Regions from separate parts of the Rhodococcus jostii RHA1 genome, predicted to be linked through region 1. Evidence: riboswitches for the same ligand, from Rfam matches in the RefSeq annotation. Region 1 holds a riboswitch; the other holds the start of a gene.

The links. Region 1 has a riboswitch for glycine ahead of gcvP (aminomethyl-transferring glycine dehydrogenase). Riboswitches for the same ligand answer to the same signal wherever they lie in the genome.
Region 2: it holds a riboswitch for glycine, as region 1 does, so the genes downstream of both, gcvP (aminomethyl-transferring glycine dehydrogenase) here and gcvP (aminomethyl-transferring glycine dehydrogenase) in region 1, are expected to answer to the same signal.

What each region holds. Positions count from the first base shown of each region.
Region 1 covers NC_008268.1:3,091,996-3,102,139, forward strand. Annotated here, with positions in the region: gene lpdA (dihydrolipoyl dehydrogenase) at 1-1,075, opposite strand, end outside; gene lipA (lipoyl synthase) at 1,110-2,039, opposite strand; glycine riboswitch at 2,325-2,416, shown strand; gene gcvP (aminomethyl-transferring glycine dehydrogenase) at 2,538-5,492, shown strand; gene gcvT (glycine cleavage system aminomethyltransferase GcvT) at 5,489-6,604, shown strand; gene gcvH (glycine cleavage system protein GcvH) at 6,643-7,047, shown strand; gene glyA (serine hydroxymethyltransferase) at 7,044-8,312, shown strand; gene RHA1_RS14285 (L-serine ammonia-lyase) at 8,412-9,794, shown strand; gene RHA1_RS14290 (carboxyl transferase domain-containing protein) at 9,821-10,144, opposite strand, start outside.
Region 2 covers NC_008268.1:957,684-967,827, reverse strand. Annotated here, with positions in the region: gene RHA1_RS04345 (DUF881 domain-containing protein) at 1-592, shown strand, start outside; gene gcvH (glycine cleavage system protein GcvH) at 635-1,039, shown strand; gene garA (glycogen accumulation regulator GarA) at 1,360-1,860, shown strand; gene ftsR (transcriptional regulator FtsR) at 1,857-2,597, shown strand; gene RHA1_RS04325 (bifunctional nuclease family protein) at 2,740-3,213, shown strand; gene RHA1_RS04320 (MerR family transcriptional regulator) at 3,498-4,118, shown strand; glycine riboswitch at 4,188-4,311, shown strand; gene gcvP (aminomethyl-transferring glycine dehydrogenase) at 4,486-7,338, shown strand; gene RHA1_RS04310 (metallophosphoesterase) at 7,381-8,535, opposite strand; gene RHA1_RS04305 (substrate-binding domain-containing protein) at 8,532-10,144, opposite strand, start outside.

The DNA of each region.
Region 1 (10,144 bases):
CCCGGGCGGCGGTCTCGGTCAACCCGACCGACGCGACCTCGGGGTGGGAGTAGGTGACCCGCGGGATCCCGGTCTCGTCGACGACGTCCGGACGGAGCCCGGCGATCTCCTCCGCCACGAAGATCCCCTGCTGGAAACCGCGGTGGGCCAGCTGGAGCCCGGGGACGATGTCGCCGACCGCGAAGACGTTCGGGACCGTGGTGCGCAGTCGATCACTGGTCACCACGAAGCCCTTGTCGAGCATCACTCCGGTCTCCTCGTACCCCATCGACGCGGTGTTGGGTCCGCGCCCCACTGCGACCAGCACGACGTCGGCGTCGAGCACGTCGCCGGAGTCGAGGGTGACGGACACCGCATCCTCGTCTTGCGTCACCTCCGTCACCCGCACACCTGTCTTCGCGGCGATCTTGCGACGACGGAATGCCCGCTCGAGGTACTTGGAGGTCGTTTCGTCCTCGTTCGGCACCAGCCGCGGCATCGCCTCGACGATCGTCACCGACGCACCGAACGACGCCCAGACACTGGCGAATTCGACGCCGATGACGCCGCCGCCCAGGATGATCGCTTTCTTCGGGACGGACGGCAACACGAGCGCCTGTTCGCTGGTGACGATCCGGCCGCCGATGCTGATGCCGGGCAGCGTCTTCGGCGACGACCCCGTCGCCAGGACGACGGCGGCGCCCGTGATCAGCTCGTCGTCGACCTCCACTCCGTTGGGTCCGACCAACCGTCCGCGGCCGTTGACGACGGTGATGCCGTACGAGTCGACGAGGCCCTGCAATCCTTTGTGCAGTCGGGTGACGATGGTGTTCTGGTAGCTCAGGACCTTCTCGAGGTCGACACCGTCGAACGTGACGTCGATACCGAACTGCGAGGCGGTGCGGGCACTGTCGGCGACCTCGGCGGAGTGCAGCAGCGCCTTCGTCGGAATGCATCCCTGATGCAGGCACGTGCCGCCGAGTTCGTTCTCCTCGACGAGGATGACCGAACGGCCCAGTTCGGCCGAGCGGATGGCGGCCGCGTAGCCGCCGGAACCGCCGCCGAGGATGACGACATCTGCTGATCGGTGGGACATGGGAACTCCTTGCTGGAACGGAAGAGGATGGGGTTCAGTGAACTGCGGTCGCGGCGACGGCCTCCGCGTGGAGGCGGCCGGCCCGATAGGAGGAGCGCACGAGCGGACCGGACAGGACGCCGAGGAAGCCGATCTCGCGGGCGATCCCGTCGAGCATGACGAACTCGTCCGGTTTCGCCCACCGCGCCACCGGATGGTGCCGGGCGGACGGCCGCAGATACTGGGTGATCGTGATCAACTGGCAACCGGCGGTATGCAGATCCCGGAGGGCCTGAATCACCTCGTCCGCGGTCTCCCCCATCCCGAGGATGAGGTTCGACTTGGTGATCAGGCCGTCCTCCCGGGCCCGGGTGATCACCTCGAGGGAACGCTCGTACGTGAAGGCAGGGCGGATACGACGGAATATCCGGGGAACAGTCTCCACGTTGTGCGCAAGCACTTCCGGACGGGTGTCGAACACCTCGCGTAGTTGCGCGGCGTCGGCGTTGAAATCGGGGATCAGCAGTTCGACGCCGGTGCCCGGGCACAGTTCGTGAATCTGCCGCACCGTCTCCGCGTACAGCCAGGCGCCGCCGTCCGGCAGATCGTCGCGGGCAACCCCGGTGACGGTGGCGTACCGAAGGCCCATGGTCTGCACCGACTCCGCGACCCGTCTGGGCTCTCCCCGGTCGAGTGCGGCGGGCCGGCCGGTGTCGATCTGGCAGAAGTCGCACCGCCGGGTGCACTGGCTTCCGCCGATGAGGAACGTCGCCTCACGGTCCTCCCAGCATTCGAAGATGTTGGGACATCCCGCTTCCTGGCACACGGTGTGCAGGTTCTCGCGTTCGACGAGAGCGGCGAGGTCCCGGTATTCGGGGCCTGTCCGCATCTGCACCTTCATCCACGACGGTTTGCGTTCGACCGGAGTCTTGGCGTTGCGGACTTCGAGGCGGAGCAGTCGGCGGCCGTCAGGCTGTGCAGTCATGTGGGGAACTCCTAGGACCGGTCGAAACCGGTCGGTATGCGGCGTCGGGCCCGCGCGGTGGACAGCGCGGCACCAGGGAAGGGTGATCGGGGAGAGCGAGCACACATCGACAACCGTTGGGGCTGCGGGCATCTGGGCTCTGATCGCCCGGCGTGTGCGGTCACGTCCGAGCGAAGATGCATCGAGGATGCCAAACGACGAGGACTCTTGGCAACACCGTCGGTCCGAGGAGACAAACCCGCGGCGTCTGTGTACTGTTTGGCCAACCACAACTGAAGACGCCGTTGACGCGCAGCGGGAGAACCTCCGTTTCGGAGGCGCCGTAGGAGCAACTTCCTCCCCGGGAATCTCTCAGGCCCCAGTACCGCAGCGCAGAGGCAACTCTGGAGAAAGTATCGGCCGTACGGCCGGAACTTACCGAAGGTGAAGAGCACACCGCAGTGGCGGTGCGCCCAAACTCTCAGGTTTCAGGACAGAGCGGGGAGGTGCCCCTTGTCGATGTCCGGTGCGGTCCGGACTCAACGAAACCGGAGTCACCTCGTGCCAGCAGAACCCCGCACCGCCATCCGCGGCGTGCCCCTCACCAGCGACTTTCCGTCCCGCCACATCGGTCCTGATGCCGCCGCGTCACGGCGGATGCTCGACGCCCTCGGTTACGACAGTCTCGCGAACCTGATCGACAGCGCGGTGCCGGACCAGATCCGCAGCTCACAGCCCTTGAATCTGCCCGCGGCGAGGTCCGAGCAGCAGGTTCTCGCCGATCTGCGGGCGCTGTCGGAGCGCAACGAGACCCGCGTCCAGATGATCGGCCTCGGGTACTCCGACACCATCACTCCCGCGGTGTTGCGACGGAACATGCTCGAGTCCCCCGCCTGGTACACGGCCTACACCCCGTACCAACCGGAGATCTCCCAGGGCAGGCTGGAGGCGCTGCTGACGTTCCAGACCGTCATCGAGGATCTGACCGCCCTTCCCCTGGCCGGCGCGTCGCTGCTCGACGAGGCGACCGCCGTGATGGAGGCGGTACTGCTGATGCGGCGCGCGAACAAGTCGAAGTCCGCCACCAACCGCGTCGTCCTCGACGCGGACTGCCTGCCACAGACACTGGCCGTCGTCCGGGGACGGGCGAAAGCAGTGGGCATCGAGGTGGTGGTCGCGGAACTGTCCGGGGAACTGCCCGACGGTGACATGTTCGGGGTGGTCTTCCAGGCGCCCGGTGCGAGCGGCGCGGTGCGCGACCTGGCTCCGATGATCGCCGCGGCGAAGGCGCGCGGCGCCCTGACCACCGTCGCGGCGGACCTGCTGTCGCTGACGATTCTGACACCGCCCGGCGAGCAGGGCGCCGACATCGCCGTCGGGTCGGCGCAGCGATTCGGTGTGCCCCTGTTCTTCGGCGGACCGCACGCCGGCTACATGGCCGTGCGCAGCGGGCTCGAGCGCATGCTGCCCGGCCGTCTCGTCGGAGTGTCCGTCGACGTCGACGGGAAGACCGCCTACCGGCTGGCTCTGCAGACCCGCGAACAGCACATCCGGCGCGACAAGGCGACCAGCAACATCTGCACGGCGCAGGCGCTGCTCGCGAACGTCGCCGCGATGTACGCCGCCTACCACGGTCCGGAGGGGTTGCGCGCCATCGCGAATCGGGTGCACACCCACGCGACGACCATCGCAGGAAGCCTGCGCGCCGCCGGTCACACGATCGTGCACGACAGCTTCTTCGACACGGTTCTCGTGCGGGTCCCGGCGGGTGCCGGGGCGATCGTGGAGTCGGCCGATCGGGACGGCATCAACCTCCGTCTCGTCGACTCCGATCACGTCGCGATCGCCTGCGACGAGTGCACCACCGACGACATCGTCCGGCGGGTGGTCGCCGTGTTCGGTGCGCAGCCGACGACCGTCGCGGTGCCCGAACTGCCGTCGGCACTCGCCAGGACGTCGAACTACTTGCAGCACCCCGTGTTCCACGATCACCGCTCCGAAACCGCGATGCTCCGCTTCCTGCGCACGCTGTCGGACAAGGACCTCGCGCTCGACCGCACCATGATCCCGCTCGGATCGTGCACGATGAAATTGAACTCCGCCGTCGAGATGGAACCGATCAGCTGGCCCGGATTCGCGTCCATCCACCCGTACGCCCCGGTCGCGCAGACGGCGGGCTACCTCGAACTCGTCGCCGACCTGGAACGCTGGCTCGGCGAGATCACCGGCTACGATCGGGTGTCGTTGCAGCCCAATGCCGGATCCCAGGGCGAGCTGGCCGGCCTGCTCGCGATCCACGGCTATCACGAATCCCGCGGCGACTTCGAACGCAACGTCTGCCTCATCCCCCAGTCCGCGCACGGCACCAACGCCGCATCCGCGGTTCTCGCGGGCATGAAGGTCGTCGTCGTCGCGACCGCGGAGAACGGCAACATCGACGTGGGCGACCTGCGCGCGAAGATCGCGGCGCACGAGGGCGCGATCGCCGCGATCATGTTGACCTACCCGTCCACTCACGGCGTGTACGAGAACGACGTGCGGACGGTCTGCGATCTGGTGCACGAGGCCGGCGGGCAGGTGTACGTCGACGGCGCGAACCTCAATGCGTTGGTCGGCCTCGCACAGCCAGGCAAGTTCGGCGGCGACGTCTCACACCTGAACCTGCACAAGACGTTCTGCATCCCACACGGCGGCGGCGGTCCCGGTGTCGGGCCTGTCGCGGTGCGCAAGCATCTGGCGCCGTTCCTGCCCGGTAACCCGTTGGGCGGCGACGACCTCGGCACCCCGGTGTCGGCGGCCAACTACGGATCGGCCGGCATCCTGCCCATCACGTGGGCGTACATCGCGCTGATGGGTCCGGACGGGCTGACGAGCGCCACCGAAACCGCGGTGCTCGCAGCCAATTACGTCGCCCAGTCACTGGATCGGCATTTCCCGGTCCTCTACACCGGCCCGTCCGGTCTGGTGGCACACGAGTGCATCCTCGACCTCCGGCACGTCACCAAGGCGACCGGCGTCACCGCCGAGGATGTCGCGAAGCGGTTGATCGACTACGGCTTCCACGCGCCCACCCTGTCGTTCCCTGTCAACGGCACCCTGATGGTCGAACCGACCGAGTCCGAGGACCTGGCCGAACTCGACCGCTTCATCGAGGCGATGGTGTCCATCCGCCGCGAGATCGACCTGGTCGGCGACGGCGTGTGGCCGCTCGAGCGCAGCCCGCTGCGTCAGGCCCCGCACACCGCCGAACAGGTGACCGCGGACGAATGGGATCTGCCCTACCCGCGCCACCTCGCCGCCTACCCCGTCGCATCGCTTCGCGCCGCCAAATACTGGCCCCCGGTGCGTCGCATCGACGGCGTCCACGGCGACCGCAACCTCGTCTGCTCGTGCCCGGCACCCGAGGCCTTCGAGAACACCACCGACATCGACACTTCGGCCATCGCCGAGACCCCCGAGGAGGCCTTCGCATGACCCTCACCACGACGCCCGCGTCCCCGCTGCTCGGCGAGCACGGCGCACTGGGGGCCCATTTCACCGACTTCGCGGGCTGGCAGATGCCGCTGAAGTACGACAGCGAACTCGCCGAGCACCACGCCGTCCGCAAGACCGCCGGACTGTTCGACCTCTCACACATGGGCGAGATCGCGGTCACCGGCCCTGAATCCGGAGCGGTCCTGGATTACGCTCTGGCCGGCGAACTCTCGAAGATCGGCGTCGGCAGGGCCAAGTACTCCCTCTTGTGCAATGCGGGCGGCGGAGTCATCGACGATCTGGTCGTCTACCGTCTCGCCAACGAGCATTTCCTCGTCGTGGCCAACGCGGCCAACGCCCCGACGGTGCACCGCGAACTGGCGGCACGCGTCGAGGGCTTCTCCGCCAGGGTCGACGACCAATCCTCGGAGACCGCGCTGATCGCGGTGCAGGGACCGGCCGCGCAGGACGTCGTGCAGTCCCTCGTTCCCGCCGAGCAGGTCGAGACGGTGGCGGAGTTGAAGTACTACGCGGTCACGCGCGCGGTGGTCGCCGGCATCGACGTCCTCCTCGCCCGCACCGGATACACCGGGGAGGACGGGTTCGAGCTGTACGTGCCGAACGAACTGTCCGTGCAGTTGTGGCGCGCACTGCTCGACGCCACCACCGCCCGCGGCGGCGTCCCCGCCGGCCTCGCGTGCCGCGACACCCTCCGCCTCGAGGCCGGAATGGCCCTGTACGGCCACGAACTGACCCTCGACACGAATCCGTACGAAGCCGGGCTCGGCAAGGTGGTCCGGCTGAACAAGGACTTCGTCGGCCGCGATGCGCTGCAGACGTTGTCGGATCAGGCCCCGCAGCGGGTGCTCGTCGGCCTCGCCGGAGGCGGGCGCCGGGCCGCCCGCGCCGAGTACACCGTGTTGGACGCGGCCGGTGAGTCGGCGGTCGGCACCATCACGTCCGGGGCGTTGTCTCCGACACTCGGGCATCCGATCGCGCTCGCCTTCGTGGACGTCGCGTTCCGCGAACCGGGCACCGAACTGACGGTCGACATCCGCGGCAAGAAGGAACCGTTCGTGGTCACCCCATCGCCGTTCTACCGCCGCTCCTGAACCGTTCCCGCCCACTTCAGCCCCGAAAGGGTCACACCATGTCTTCGCACGCCTTCCCCGACGACCGCAGCTACACCGACGACCACGAGTGGGTCCTGATCGAGCCGGGCGCCGCCCTCCCCGACGAACCGGTCCGCGTCGGCATCACGTCCGTCGCCGTCAACTCGCTCGGCGAGCTGGTCTTCGTCGACCTGCCGGAGGTCGGCGCGACCATCGTCGCCGGCGAATCGTGCGGCGAGGTCGAGTCCACGAAGACCGTGTCCGAGCTGTACCCGCCGGTGAGCGGCCGGGTCACCCTGATCAACACCGCCGCCGTCGACGACCCCGGACTGGTCACCTCCGACCCCTACGGGGAGGGCTGGCTGTTCGCCGTCCAGCCGTCCGCCGCCGGCGAGCTGCTCACCGCGGCCGAGTATGCCGAGAAGAACGGGGTGCAGGCATGAGTGTCCTGAACCGCGACCTCGCGGATTTCGACCCGGACGTCGCCGCACTGATCGGCAAGGAGCTGGAGCGCCAGCGCACCGGCCTCGAGATGATCGCGTCGGAGAACCACGCCCCGCTTTCGGTGATGCAGGCGCAGGGTTCCGTGCTGACCAACAAATACGCCGAGGGCTACCCCGGGCGGCGCTACTACGGCGGCTGCGAGCACGTCGACACGATCGAGCAGCTCGCCATCGATCGCGTCAAGGCGCTGTTCGCCGCCGAATACGCCAACGTGCAACCGCATTCCGGCGCCACCGCGAACGCGTCGGTGATGCACGCGCTGATCGAGCCGGGCGACACGATCCTCGGAATGTCCCTCGCCGACGGCGGCCACCTCACGCACGGCATGCGCCTCAACTTCTCCGGCAAGCTCTACAACGTCGCCGCCTACGGGGTGTCCGAACAGGACTACCTCATCGACATGGACGAGGTGGCGAAGGCAGCACGCGAGCACCGGCCGCAGCTGATCATCGCCGGCTGGTCGGCCTACCCCCGGCACCTGGACTTCGCCCGCTTCCGGGAAATCGCCGACGAGGTCGGCGCGTACCTGATGGTCGACATGGCCCACTTCGCGGGTCTGGTCGCCACCGGATTCCACCCGTCTCCCGTCCCGCACGCACACGTCGTCACGTCGACGACGCACAAGACCCTCGGCGGACCCCGCGGCGGCATCATCCTGACGGGCGACGCCGCCATCGCGAAGAAGATCAACTCCGCGGTGTTCCCCGGCCAGCAGGGCGGCCCACTGGAACACGTGATCGCGGGCAAGGCAACGGCATTCAAGATGGCGGCCGAACCCGAATTCGCGGAGCGTCAGGAACGCTGCCTGGACGGCGCGAAGGTCCTCGCCGAACGGCTCAGCCGACCCGACGTCAAGGAAGCCGGAATCAGCGTCCTCACCGGCGGCACGGACGTGCACCTCGTCCTCGTCGACCTGCGGGATGCCGCCATCGACGGGCAGCAGGCCGAGGACCGCCTCGACGCAATCGGAATCACCGTCAACCGCAACGCCGTCCCGTTCGATCCACGGCCACCGATGGTGACGTCCGGTCTGCGCATCGGCACCCCGGCACTCGCCGCCCGCGGCTTCGGCCGGGACGACTTCGCGACCGTCGCCGACCTGATCGCCCAGGCCCTCGTCGCGCCCGCCGACGCGGACACGTCCGGGTTGGCCGCCCAGGTCCGGGCGCTCGCGGACAAGTACCCCCTCTATCCGGGGCTGTAAGTCGGTGACAATGTTTCCCGCATCGATCCTTCCATCCGCTCCTCACTCCGTTCCTCGCTGCGCTGCGGTACTCGTTGCGATGCTCCGGAAGGACCTCGCGTGACGATCAGTGTGTTCGACCTGTTCTCGGTCGGTATCGGACCCTCGAGTTCGCATACCGTCGGGCCGATGCGGGCGGCGGGCACGTTCGTCGACGACCTCGACGCACTCGGCCTCCTCGGGGACGTCGCCGGTGTCCGTGTCGATCTGTACGGATCGCTCGCGGCCACCGGCGCCGGCCACGGCACCATGTCGGCGATCCTCCTCGGCCTCGAGGGGTATCGGCCCGACACCATCGCCACGGAGGAGATGGAGAGGCGACTCGACGAGGTGCGGGCGAGTCGGCGGATCCGCCTCGGCGGGACGGTCGACATCCCGCTCGCCGAGGACGAGATGGTGCTGCACCCGTTGACGGTCCTGGATTTTCACCCCAACGGCATGACCCTCACCGCCACCGGCGTCACCGGTCGCCAACTGCACGCGCAGACGTACTTCTCGATCGGCGGCGGATTCGTCGTCACCGGCGCCGAACCGGAACTGCCCGTCGACGCAGGCACGAATTCGCTGTCGTTCGGGTCGGCGCGCGAACTGCTCGACCTCAGCGAGCACTACGGGCTCACGATCAGTGAGATCATGCTCGAGCACGAAAGCGCCCTCCGGCCCGAGCCGGAGGTCCGGGCGCGGCTCCTGCACATCCGGGACGTGATGGTCGAGTGTCAGCGACGCGGAATCAGCCGGGACGGGTACCTGCCCGGCAGTCTGCGGGTACGCCGCCGCGCCCGCGGCTGGTACGAGCGGCTGAACGTCGAGGATCCCGATCGTGATCCCGCGTTCGCCGAGGACTGGGTGAACCTGGTGGCCCTCGCCGTCAACGAGGAGAACGCGTCCGGCGGACGGATCGTCACCGCCCCCACCAACGGGGCGGCCGGCATCATCCCGGCGGTCCTGCACTACGCGCTGCACTACACCCCCGCCGGAAAGGCGGACCCGGACGGCACGGCGGTGCGATTCCTGTTGACGGCAGGCGCAATCGGATCCCTGTACAAGGAACGGGCCTCGATCTCCGGGGCCGAGGTGGGCTGCCAGGGCGAGGTGGGTTCCGCGGCGTCCATGGCCGCCGCCGGCCTCGCCGAGATCCTCGGTGGCAGCCCGGAGCAGGTGGAGAATTCGGCGGAGATCGCGATGGAACACAGTCTCGGTCTGACGTGTGATCCCATCGGGGGCCTGGTGCAGATCCCGTGCATCGAACGCAACGCCATCTCGGCGGGCAAGGCGATCAACGCCGCCCGGATGGCTCTGCGCGGCGACGGCACCCACCGGGTCAGTTTGGATCAGGTCATCGAGACGATGCGGGCCACCGGCGCCGACATGAGCTCGAAGTACAAGGAGACCTCCACCGGTGGTCTCGCCGTGAACGTGTCGGTGAACCTCGTCGAATGCTGACGTAAGTCAGGCGCGGACCACCGCGGTCATGCGTGTGCGGGCTGCAACAGACCGATCCGGTCGAATCGCTCCGCACGGTCGGAGAGTCGCTGGGTGGTGTCTGCCGAATCGAGGAGCGACAGTTCGCGGTGGAGTATCGCACCCACCCGGGTGCAGAACGCCGTGGATTCGTCTGCCGCATCCGGGAATTCGGGGATCACCTCGTCCACGATGCCGCTCGCGAGGAGATCGGACGACCGGATTCCCTGCCGGGCGGCCATGTCCGGAGCGTGCGCGATGTCGTGGTGCAGGATCGCGCTCGCACCTTCGGGCGGCAGGGGTGAGAGCCAGCCGTGCTGGGCCGCGAGCAC
Region 2 (10,144 bases), 2.1 Mb from region 1:
CCTCGACTCGGCGAGCCCGGCCGATCTCCTGGTCGTCCTGGACACGCTGAACCAGCGGGAGGCGGCCCTGCGGCAGGAGATCGCATCGCTGGAACAGACCTTGGCAACGTTGCAACAGAGCGGCAGTTCCGGGGCGGCACTCGACGAGGCGCAGGCCCGGTTGACGGCGCTGTCGATCCAGGTCGGCAGCGCACCGGCCACCGGCCCCGGGGTGACGATGCGCATCACCGACCCCAACAAGGGAGTCGGCTCCGAGGTCCTGCTCGACCTCGTGCAGGAATTGCGTGCCGCCGGTGCCGAAGCCGTCCAGATCCAGGGTGCGGACGGCCCGCCCATCCGGATCGGCGTCGACTCCTGGGTGTCCGGTTCGGCCGGCGGCGTGTCGGTGGACGGCCGGAAGGTGAACGCCCCCTACGGGGTGGTCGCCATCGGTGATCCGCCGACTCTGGCGGCGGCCCTGAACATTCCCGGCGGGGTGGTCGACACGGTCGCGCGCAGCGGCGGACAGCTGACGATCGAACAATCGCAGCAGGTCACGATCTCCGCCTTGCGGGAGGCGAAACCTCGCCAATACGCTCAGCCCGGAAATTGATCTTCGCATCCGCCCGCGGATTGCCATCGAAAGGAAGCCACTGTGAGTGAGCTCGAAATCCCCGCCGATCGTCGGTACACCGCCGAACACGAGTGGGTCGAGCGGACGGGGCCCACGACGGTACGCGTCGGCATCACCGATTTCGCGCAGTCCCAGCTCGGCGACGTCGTGTTCGTCCAGCTTCCGGCGGTCGACGAGGCCGTGACGGCGGGCGAATCGTTCGGCGAGGTGGAATCCACCAAGAGCGTCTCCGACATCTTCGCCCCGCTGACGGCGAAAGTCGTTGCCGCCAATGCCGATCTGGACGGCAACCCGGAACTTGTGAACTCCGCGCCCTACGGGCAGGGGTGGCTGGTGGACCTCGGTGTCGACGACGAGGCGACCCTCGACGCGGCACTGGCCGAAATGCTGGACGCCGCCGGCTATGCAGACATCACGGCAGGATAATTTCCCGAGAACACGCGAAGCGGTAATCGGATAAGTTCGGAAGGTGCCGACAGCCCGGAAAACCGGGTTGCCGGAAAAATCCGCTGTCGGAATACCGGTTCGTAATGTGCTGGCGGCCTGTCTCACTACACGCACCGGCGTGCGCAGGGTACGGTCGATGTTGAACGCATGTGCCGTGTCGGGGCGCAGGTCCGTAGTTTGAATGTGATCGTGGGAGTTTGCACAGAAGTTAATGTGCACGGGAACCGAATTATGTAGTACCGAGTGGCATTGCGTAGTCCAGCGAATCTTGCTGGATGATCGAACTAGGAGGAGAAACGGTGAGCGAGAACGGCAACGACGCGGTCTATGGGGAGACGCCGGCGGAAACCACGTCGGTCTTCCGCGCGGACTTTCTCAATGAGCTCGACAACTCCTCGGCAACCCAGGCTCCGGAAGCTCCGGTGTCGGGTGTGGAGGGACTGCCCGCGGGCTCTGCTCTGCTCGTCGTCAAGCGTGGACCGAACGCAGGGTCGCGCTTCCTGCTCGACCAGCCGACGACGTCCGCGGGACGGCATCCCGACAGCGACATCTTCCTCGACGACGTGACCGTCAGCCGTCGTCATGCGGAGTTCCGTCAGGAGGACGACGAGTTCCAGGTGGTCGACGTCGGCAGCCTCAACGGCACCTACGTCAACCGGGAACCGGTCGACTCGGCCGTCCTGGCGAACGGTGACGAGGTCCAGATCGGCAAGTTCCGACTGGTCTTTCTGACCGGACCCCGGACCACTGCCGGTGGCTCGCAGATCGGTGAGACGTCAGCTGGTGCGGGTAGCCAATGACCGCGGTGCGGCAGCAGCAGGCGCAATCGGGGATGTCGATCGGCTCCGTGCTGGATCGACTCCGCCCCGATTTTCCTGATGTGACGATCTCGAAGATCCGATTCCTCGAAGCCGAGGGTCTCATCAGCCCCCAGCGCACTCCGTCGGGGTATCGGCGATTCTCGATCGCCGACTGTGAACGTCTGCGCTATGTCCTCACTGCGCAGCGGGATCAGTATCTGCCGCTGAAGGTCATCAAGGAGCAGCTCGAGGCCATCGACAGAGGTGTGGCCACGGTCGGCGCAGGCGATTCTTCGCCGCGCCGGCCGCGCACGCTCACGGTGGCCCCGGGCGAGGTGTCCCCGGAGGAGTTCCTCACCGACCGCGAGGTGCGGATCAGCCGCGACGATCTGATCGCCCGGGCGGGGATCGACGACAAGTTCCTCGGCGAACTGACCCGCGGAGGCCTGGTCGTTCCCGGGCCGGCAGGGTTCTTCGACGAAGACGCGGTGACACTGGCGCGCACCGCGAGGGCGATGTCCGAGTTCGGACTCGAAGTGCGGCACCTGAGGGCGTTCAAGCTGGCGGCCGACCGCGAGGCCGGGCTGGTCGCGCAGATCGCCGGGCCCGTCGCCAAGGGCCGCGACGCCGGCGCACGTGATCGCGCCGAGGAGATGGTGCGCGAACTGGCCGCCTTGTCTCTGACGTTGCACACCTGCCTGGTGAAGTCGGCAGTCCGGGGTGCGCTCGATCGGTGAGGTGAACTCGCCGACCGTCCCCACTTCCCAACGACGCTGCGCTCGAACGGCTGTACGGTCGAAGAGCAGACACGAATCGAATAGAATCCTGGTACGGCATTGTGTGCCGCGGACGGACCATTGCAGGGTGGAGGCAGACGCGATGAGCGAAATGCACGTGATCGGAGTTCGTGTCGAGCAACCCCAAAGTCAACCTGTTCTGCTGTTGCGTGAAACCGACGGCGAGCGGTACCTGCCCATCTGGATCGGCCAGACCGAGGCCACCGCGATCGCACTCGAACAGCAGGGCGTCGAGCCGGCGCGTCCGCTGACCCACGATCTCATCAAGAACCTGATCGAAGCCTTCGGTCGCACCTTGAAGGAAGTTCGCATCGTCGACCTGCGCGAGGGCACGTTCTATGCCGACCTCGTGTTCGACCAGAACACCCGCGTCTCGGCCCGCCCGTCCGACTCCATCGCCATCGCACTGCGGATCGGGGTGCCGATCTTCGCCGAGGAATCGGTGCTCACGGAGGCCGGTCTGGTCATGCCCGACGAGCGCGAGGACGAGGTCGAGAAGTTCAAGGAATTCCTCGAGTCCGTGTCGCCGGACGATTTCAAGGCCACCGACGGCTAGGTTGCACCCTCGGAAAAGCCTCGGGCGCGGAGTAACGGTTGAGGTTCCTCCGGCGCGTTGCGTTGACCCCGTCTCTTCGGAGTCATAGCGTTCAGTGCAGTGATTTTCTGCCCTGCAGATTCTATCGGGCGTACGCTGAGTAGGTTCAGGGTACGGGCTTGCTCGATGTCACTGGTGGCGCTTGCGCCGCTCGATGTGCTGTGGCTGTGCCGCGGGCACTGGCGACGCGCGTCACAGGCGCACTGATCGTCGGGTTCAGTGCAACATGCGAGAGGGAGTAGTCAGTGGGAGATCGGCCGCAGGAGAATGCGCTGAATCTTGCGCCCGGCGACAACGTTGCCGAGTCCGAATTCAGCTCCGAGGAGATCCAACCGGGCCTCTTCCCGGACGATTCCGTGCCCGACGACCTCGTCGGATACCGCGTCCCCATCGCCTGCCAGATCGCGGGAATCACCTACCGCCAGCTCGATTACTGGGCTCGCACTTCGCTCGTCGTGCCGTCCATTCGTGGCGCAGCAGGTTCGGGCAGCCAACGGCTGTACTCGTTCAAAGACATCCTCGTCCTCAAGATCGTCAAGCGTCTGCTCGACACCGGAATATCCTTGCAGAACATCCGCGTGGCCGTCGACCACCTCCGTAAGCGCGGAGTGCGGGACTTGGCGAAGATCACACTATTCTCGGACGGGACCACGGTCTACGAGTGCACGTCCCCCGAAGAGGTCGTCGATCTGCTCCAGGGCGGGCAGGGCGTCTTCGGTATCGCGGTGAGCGGTGCGATGCGCGAACTGACCGGCACCATCGCCGATTTCCCGGCCGAGCGCGCCGATGGCGGCGCGAGCGAGCAGAGCCCCGAGGACGAACTGGCGTCGCGGCGCAAGAACCGCGCGAGCCGCAAGACGGGCTAGCCCGCCTCCATCGGAGCGCGGCGCTGCCTGCGCCGCCATCCGTAGCCGTGACATAGACTGGCGGTGCGTCGACGCCGTGCGGGAGAGTTCCGGGCACTGCAAGCACAGAAACATCGTGTGTGCAGGAGTTCGGGCGCCGAAGGAGCAACACCTCCCCGTCAATCTCTCAGGCAGACAGGACCGTGCGGGCTCCGACGTCTCTGGAAAGCGGTGGGAGCACCCACCCGCCCACGGGGAAAGGGCCGTCTTCAACCGCGAACGACGGTACCGAATCTCTCAGGCGCTCGACTCGAGCAGGCGACAGAGGGGGAGGGACGTTCCGCTACGCGGGGCGTGTCCTGATCCTGCGAACTGCTTGGGAGTTGTCGTGATCGACGCTGGAAGCCGTACATTCGCCGATCGTCATGTCGGCCCGAACGCTGCGGAACTCGCGCACATTCTCGAACTGGTCGGAGCCGATTCGCTCGACGACCTCGCGTCGAAGGCCGTCCCCGCCGTCATCCTGGACGGGGTCACGGCCGGCATCGCCGACGGCCTCGACGCACTGCCCGCGCCGGTGTCCGAGCACGAAGCGCTCGCCGAACTGTCCACACTCGCCGCGCAGAACACCGTGGCGACGTCCATGATCGGTCTCGGCTACTACGACACCCTCACCCCGCCGGTCCTGATCCGGAACATCATCGAGAACCCGGCCTGGTACACGGCCTACACGCCGTACCAGCCCGAGATCAGCCAGGGCCGGCTCGAAGCGCTCCTCAACTTCCAGACGATGGTCGCCGACCTGACCGGCATGGAGGTCGCCAACTCGTCGATGCTCGATGAGGCCACCGCCGCCGCCGAGGCGATGACGCTGTTGCGCCGGGCGAGCAAGAGCAAGTCCCCGCGGTTCGTCGTCGACGCCGACCTGTTCCCGCAGACGCTGGCCGTCGTCGAGACCCGGGCCGAGCCGCTCGGCATCGAGATCGTCGTGGCCGACCTGTCCGTCGGCCTTCCGGACGGTGACTTCTTCGGCGTCCTCGCCCAGATGCCCGGCGGGTCCGGCCGTATCGTCGACTACACCGACGTGATCGCCGCCGCCCACGAGCGCGGCGCACTGGTCGCGGTCGGGGCGGATCTGCTGGCACTCACCCTCCTCACCCCGCCCGGCGAGATCGGGGCCGACGCCTGCTTCGGCACCACCCAGCGGTTCGGTGTCCCCATGGGCTTCGGTGGCCCGCACGCCGGCTACCTCGCCGTGCACACCAAGCACGCACGTCAACTCCCCGGCCGTCTGGTGGGCGTCTCCGTCGACGCCGACGGCGACAAGGCGTACCGGCTGGCGCTGCAGACCCGCGAGCAGCACATTCGCCGCGAGAAGGCGACGTCGAACATCTGCACCGCTCAGGTGTTGCTGGCGATTCTGGCGGCCATGTACGCCAGCTACCACGGCGCCGAGGGCTTGAAGGCGATCGCCCTGCGCGTGGCGAACACGGCGCACTCGCTGGCCGCCGCGCTCCGCAAGACCGGGGCCGTCGTCGTCCACGAACACTACTTCGACACGATCCTCGTTCGAGTGGACGGCCGAGCCGCGGACGTGGTGGCGAAGGCGAAGGACGCCGGCATCAACCTGCGGCTCGTCGACGCCGATCACGTCGCCATCGCGTGCGACGAGGCCACCACCGCCGACGACGTCACCCAGGTTCTGGCGGCGTTCGGCGGCGAAGGCGCCGTGACCGAGGAGGTGGGCACGTCCGTCCCCGACGCGCAGCTCCGCGGATCCGACTACCTGCAGCACGAGGCCTTCACCCGGTATCGCACCGAGACGGCGATGCTGCGCTACCTGCGGGCGTTGTCCGACAAGGACATCGCACTCGACCGAAGCATGATCCCACTCGGTTCCTGCACGATGAAGCTCAATGCCACCGCCGAGATGGAAGCGATCACCTGGCCCGCGTTCGCCGGACTGCACCCGTTCGCGCCGACCGGGGACACACCGGGAATTCTCCGCATCATCAAGGACCTCGAGAACTGGCTCGTGGCCGTCACCGGCTACGACGCAGTCAGCCTGCAGCCGAATGCCGGTAGCCAGGGCGAGTACGCGGGGCTGCTCGCGATCCGCAACTACCACCTCAGCCGCGGAGACGACCACCGCGACACCTGCCTCATCCCGTCGAGCGCCCACGGCACCAACGCCGCATCCGCGGTCATGGCCGGGATGCGCGTCGAGGTCGTGGCGTGCCGCCCCAACGGTGACGTGGACCTGGACGATCTGCGCGCGAAGATCGCCGACCATGCCGAGCGCCTCGCGGCGATCATGATCACCTACCCGTCCACACACGGTGTGTACGAGCACGAGATCGCCGACATCTGCGCCGCCGTCCACGACGCCGGCGGCCAGGTGTACGTCGACGGCGCCAACCTCAACGCCCTTGTCGGCCTGGCCCGTCCCGGCCGGTTCGGCGGCGACGTGAGCCACCTCAACCTGCACAAGACGTTCTGCATCCCGCACGGTGGCGGTGGCCCCGGCGTCGGTCCGATCGGTGTGCGGTCCCACCTCACGCCGTTCCTGCCCGGGCATCCGCTCGCACCGGAACTCGGCACGGCCGGACCGATCTCCGCGGCCCCCTACGGCAGTGCGTCGATCCTCCCGATCACGTGGGCGTACATCCGGATGATGGGCGCCGTCGGGCTGCGCCGCGCAAGCCTGACCGCCATCGCCTCGGCCAACTACATCGCGCGCCGCCTGGACGAGTACTTCCCCGTCCTCTACACCGGCGAGGGCGGAATGGTGGCCCACGAGTGCATCCTCGACCTCCGGCCGATCACCAAGGACACCGGTGTGACCGTCGACGACGTCGCAAAGCGCCTCGCCGACTACGGATTCCACGCACCGACGATGAGCTTCCCGGTGGCGGGCACCCTCATGGTGGAGCCCACCGAGAGCGAGAACCTCGAAGAGATCGACGCCTTCTGCGAGGCGATGATCGCGATCCGCGCCGAGATCGACCGCGTGGGCGCGGGGGAGTGGCCGGTGGACGACAACCCGCTGCGCGGTGCCCCGCACACGTCCGGTTGCCTCGTCGCGGAGTGGAACCACCCCTACACCCGTGAGACGGCGGTGTTCCCCCGGGGCAAGGCACGGCCGAAGGTGTGGCCGGCGGTGCGGCGCATCGACGGTGCACACGGCGACCGCAACCTCGTGTGCTCCTGCCCGCCGATCTCCGCATTCGAAGGCGCCTGACACAGATGCCCGTCCCGCTCACGCGGGGCGGGCATCGCTCGCTCAGTCCTCGCGCACCAGCTCCAGGATCGTGATCTCCGGTGGGGCGCCCACCCGCACGGGCGGACCCCACGTGCCCACACCGCGGGTCGTGTAGAGGACGGTGTTCCCGATGCGGTCCAGTCCCGTCACCGACGGCTGCTGCAGCGGCACCAGATAACGCAGCGGCCACATCTGCCCACCGTGCGTGTGCCCCGACAGTTGCAGGTCGACACCGAGGTCGGACGCTTCGAGTGCCTGCCGCGGTTCGTGCGCGAGCAGCACGACGAACGTCGACGGGTCGCGTCCGGCGAGCGCGGCCGGAAGATCGGGTTCGTACGGGGTCGGCGAGGAATAGTCGTGGATGCCCGCGATGTCGAGGGTGGCGCCGCCCCGGGTGATCGTCGCGCGCTCGTTGCGTAGCGTCCGGATGCCCAGCCGGTCCCACACGTCCAGCCACCGGCCACCGTCGTCGGCGTAGAACTCGTGATTGCCGCTGACACCGAACACTCCGAGCGGGGCCTCGAGGTCGCCGAGCGGTTGCAGATCGGGCGACACCTTGGCGACGGTCCCGTCGACCAGATCGCCCGCGATCGCGACGAGATCCGGCTGCTCCGCGTTCACCAGGTCGACGACCCGCCGGGTGAAATCCACTCCTCGCGCCGGGCCGACGTGAAGGTCGGACACGAGCGCCACACGCACACCGTCGAACTCGGCGGGCAGACGCTTCAGCGGCACCCGAACCCGCACGATCCGAGGCCGCGCGGCCTCCGACACCCCGTAACCGGCGGCGCCGACGGCACCCACCACGACGACGGTGGTGGCGATGCGCAGGCTTCGCCGTCGCGACAGATCGACCTGTTCGTCGTTCCCGGTGCCGCGCAGGCGGCCGAACAGCCGCGTCAGCAGCGACACCAACGCGACCAGGAGAAGCCCGAGCACCAGATAGAACATCGCGCCGAGCCACACCCAGCCCACCCACCCCGGGGGACGCGCCCATCCCGGATCGAAGGCTTCGCCGCTGCCGACGCCGATGACCGCGAGAACCCACAGGACCACGAGGGTCACGTCGACGGCCACCGACCAGGGCCGGCCCAGCCCGGTGGCCCGCACGAGTCGCCGATGGAGCCACCACGTGACGAGTGCGAGGAAGACCGCGAAGACCAGGAGCCTCGTCACGACAGCAGCTTACTGATCGCGGTCGGCAGTGCCGCGCCGTCCGAGGACGCGACCTTCTCCAGCGACCCGCCGGTGCGATCGGCCAACGCCTGCAACGTGTTGAGGTCGGAGTTCTCGCCGATCGTCACGACGTCGATGCGCACCGGCTTCGACGTGCTCGAGGCCGCCGCGATAGCGGACAGCAGATCCGCGCGCGCAACGGAGTCGTCGTTGGCGCCGTCGGTGACGAGCAGCACCGAGTTGGTCCGGCCCGGCGAGTATCCGTCGACCGCGCTCTTGTACGCCGCTTCGAGCGACGTGTACGTCGAGGACCCGGTAGCGGGTGTCGCCTCGGCGAGCCGGGCGTCGAGTGCCTGCCTGCGGGTGCCCTCCGTGAAACCGCCCGCCGATAGGGGGCCGGTCGCGACCACGGTCGTGTACGGCCGCGACCCGTCGAGCGTCGTGCTGTACTCCCACAGCCCGAGGTTCGACGAGTCCGGAGAACGGTCCACGTGGGCTGCGAGCGCTGCCGTCGTGTTCGCCAGGCGCGTCGCCGTCCCCTCGCGCTCTCCCATCGAGCTGGAAACGTCGAGCAGGACGGTGGAGGTGCGGGGGGTGATCGGATTCCGGATCACCTGCATCAGCTCGGCCGCAGCGGCCGCGTCCGCGGGAACGAGGGTGGATTCGAAACCGGGAAAGGCCAGCGCGGTGTCGTCGGGCCGGGCCAGTCCCTCGACCCGGAACCCGGCGTCGGCCAAGTCCTGCGCCTGTTCGGGTCGACGGACGAACTCCGCGAACTGTGCGGCGGCGCGGCTCTGCGTCTCGTCGACGGACGGGCCCGCGAGGACGGCCGCCGGGTGATCTGCCACGGGTGTCGGGCCTTTCGGCATCGATGCGGTGATGTCTGCTCCGGGTGCGTCGCGCAGGGCCTGGTAGACCTGCTGTTCGGTGGCCGCAACCGCGTGGATGCCGGAGGTGGCAGGATCGCCCTGCTCGGCCAGCGCGGTGAGCGCCTCCCGCGTCGTCGCGGGCTTCGTCCCCGACGACGCCTCGTAGCCGAGCGCCAGACCGGTGAGTGCCGACGTGACGGGAGCGGAACGAGCCTGCTCCTCCGTCACCGGACCCGTGGGGCTTCCCGTGACCGCGGCTGCGACCGCTTCGACTGCCGTCTCCGTGCTCTCGGCGCCGGGGCCGACGGGGAGCGCCATGCCCAGGCTGCCCCAGCCCGGCAGGCCGAGAGTCGCGAGGGAGTCGCGGCCGGTCTGCAGCGACGGCAAGTCCTTCCAGTCGATCGCCGGTGTGCCCGGCGCGTTCGCGAACGCCGTCCGGACCGCGAGCACGACGGGACTGGTCGCCACGGGACGCGCTTCGCCGCTGATGACGCCGGTCGCCGACAGCTGCTTGACGGAATGCGAGCTCGACGGAATCCACAGAGCGGGGCGAGGCCCGAGTGCCGCTGCGTCCCACGGGCCGTCCGGCCCCGCGGACAAGGCGTCGCGCACGGTGTCGGACGCGACGGCAGTGACCGTCACCGACACGCACTGATCGCGGATCACCGGAGCAGTCTCCGTGAAATGGTCGGCGAGAGTCTGGAGCTGGGGTGCGATGTCCGGATCCGCCGCGACCGCGA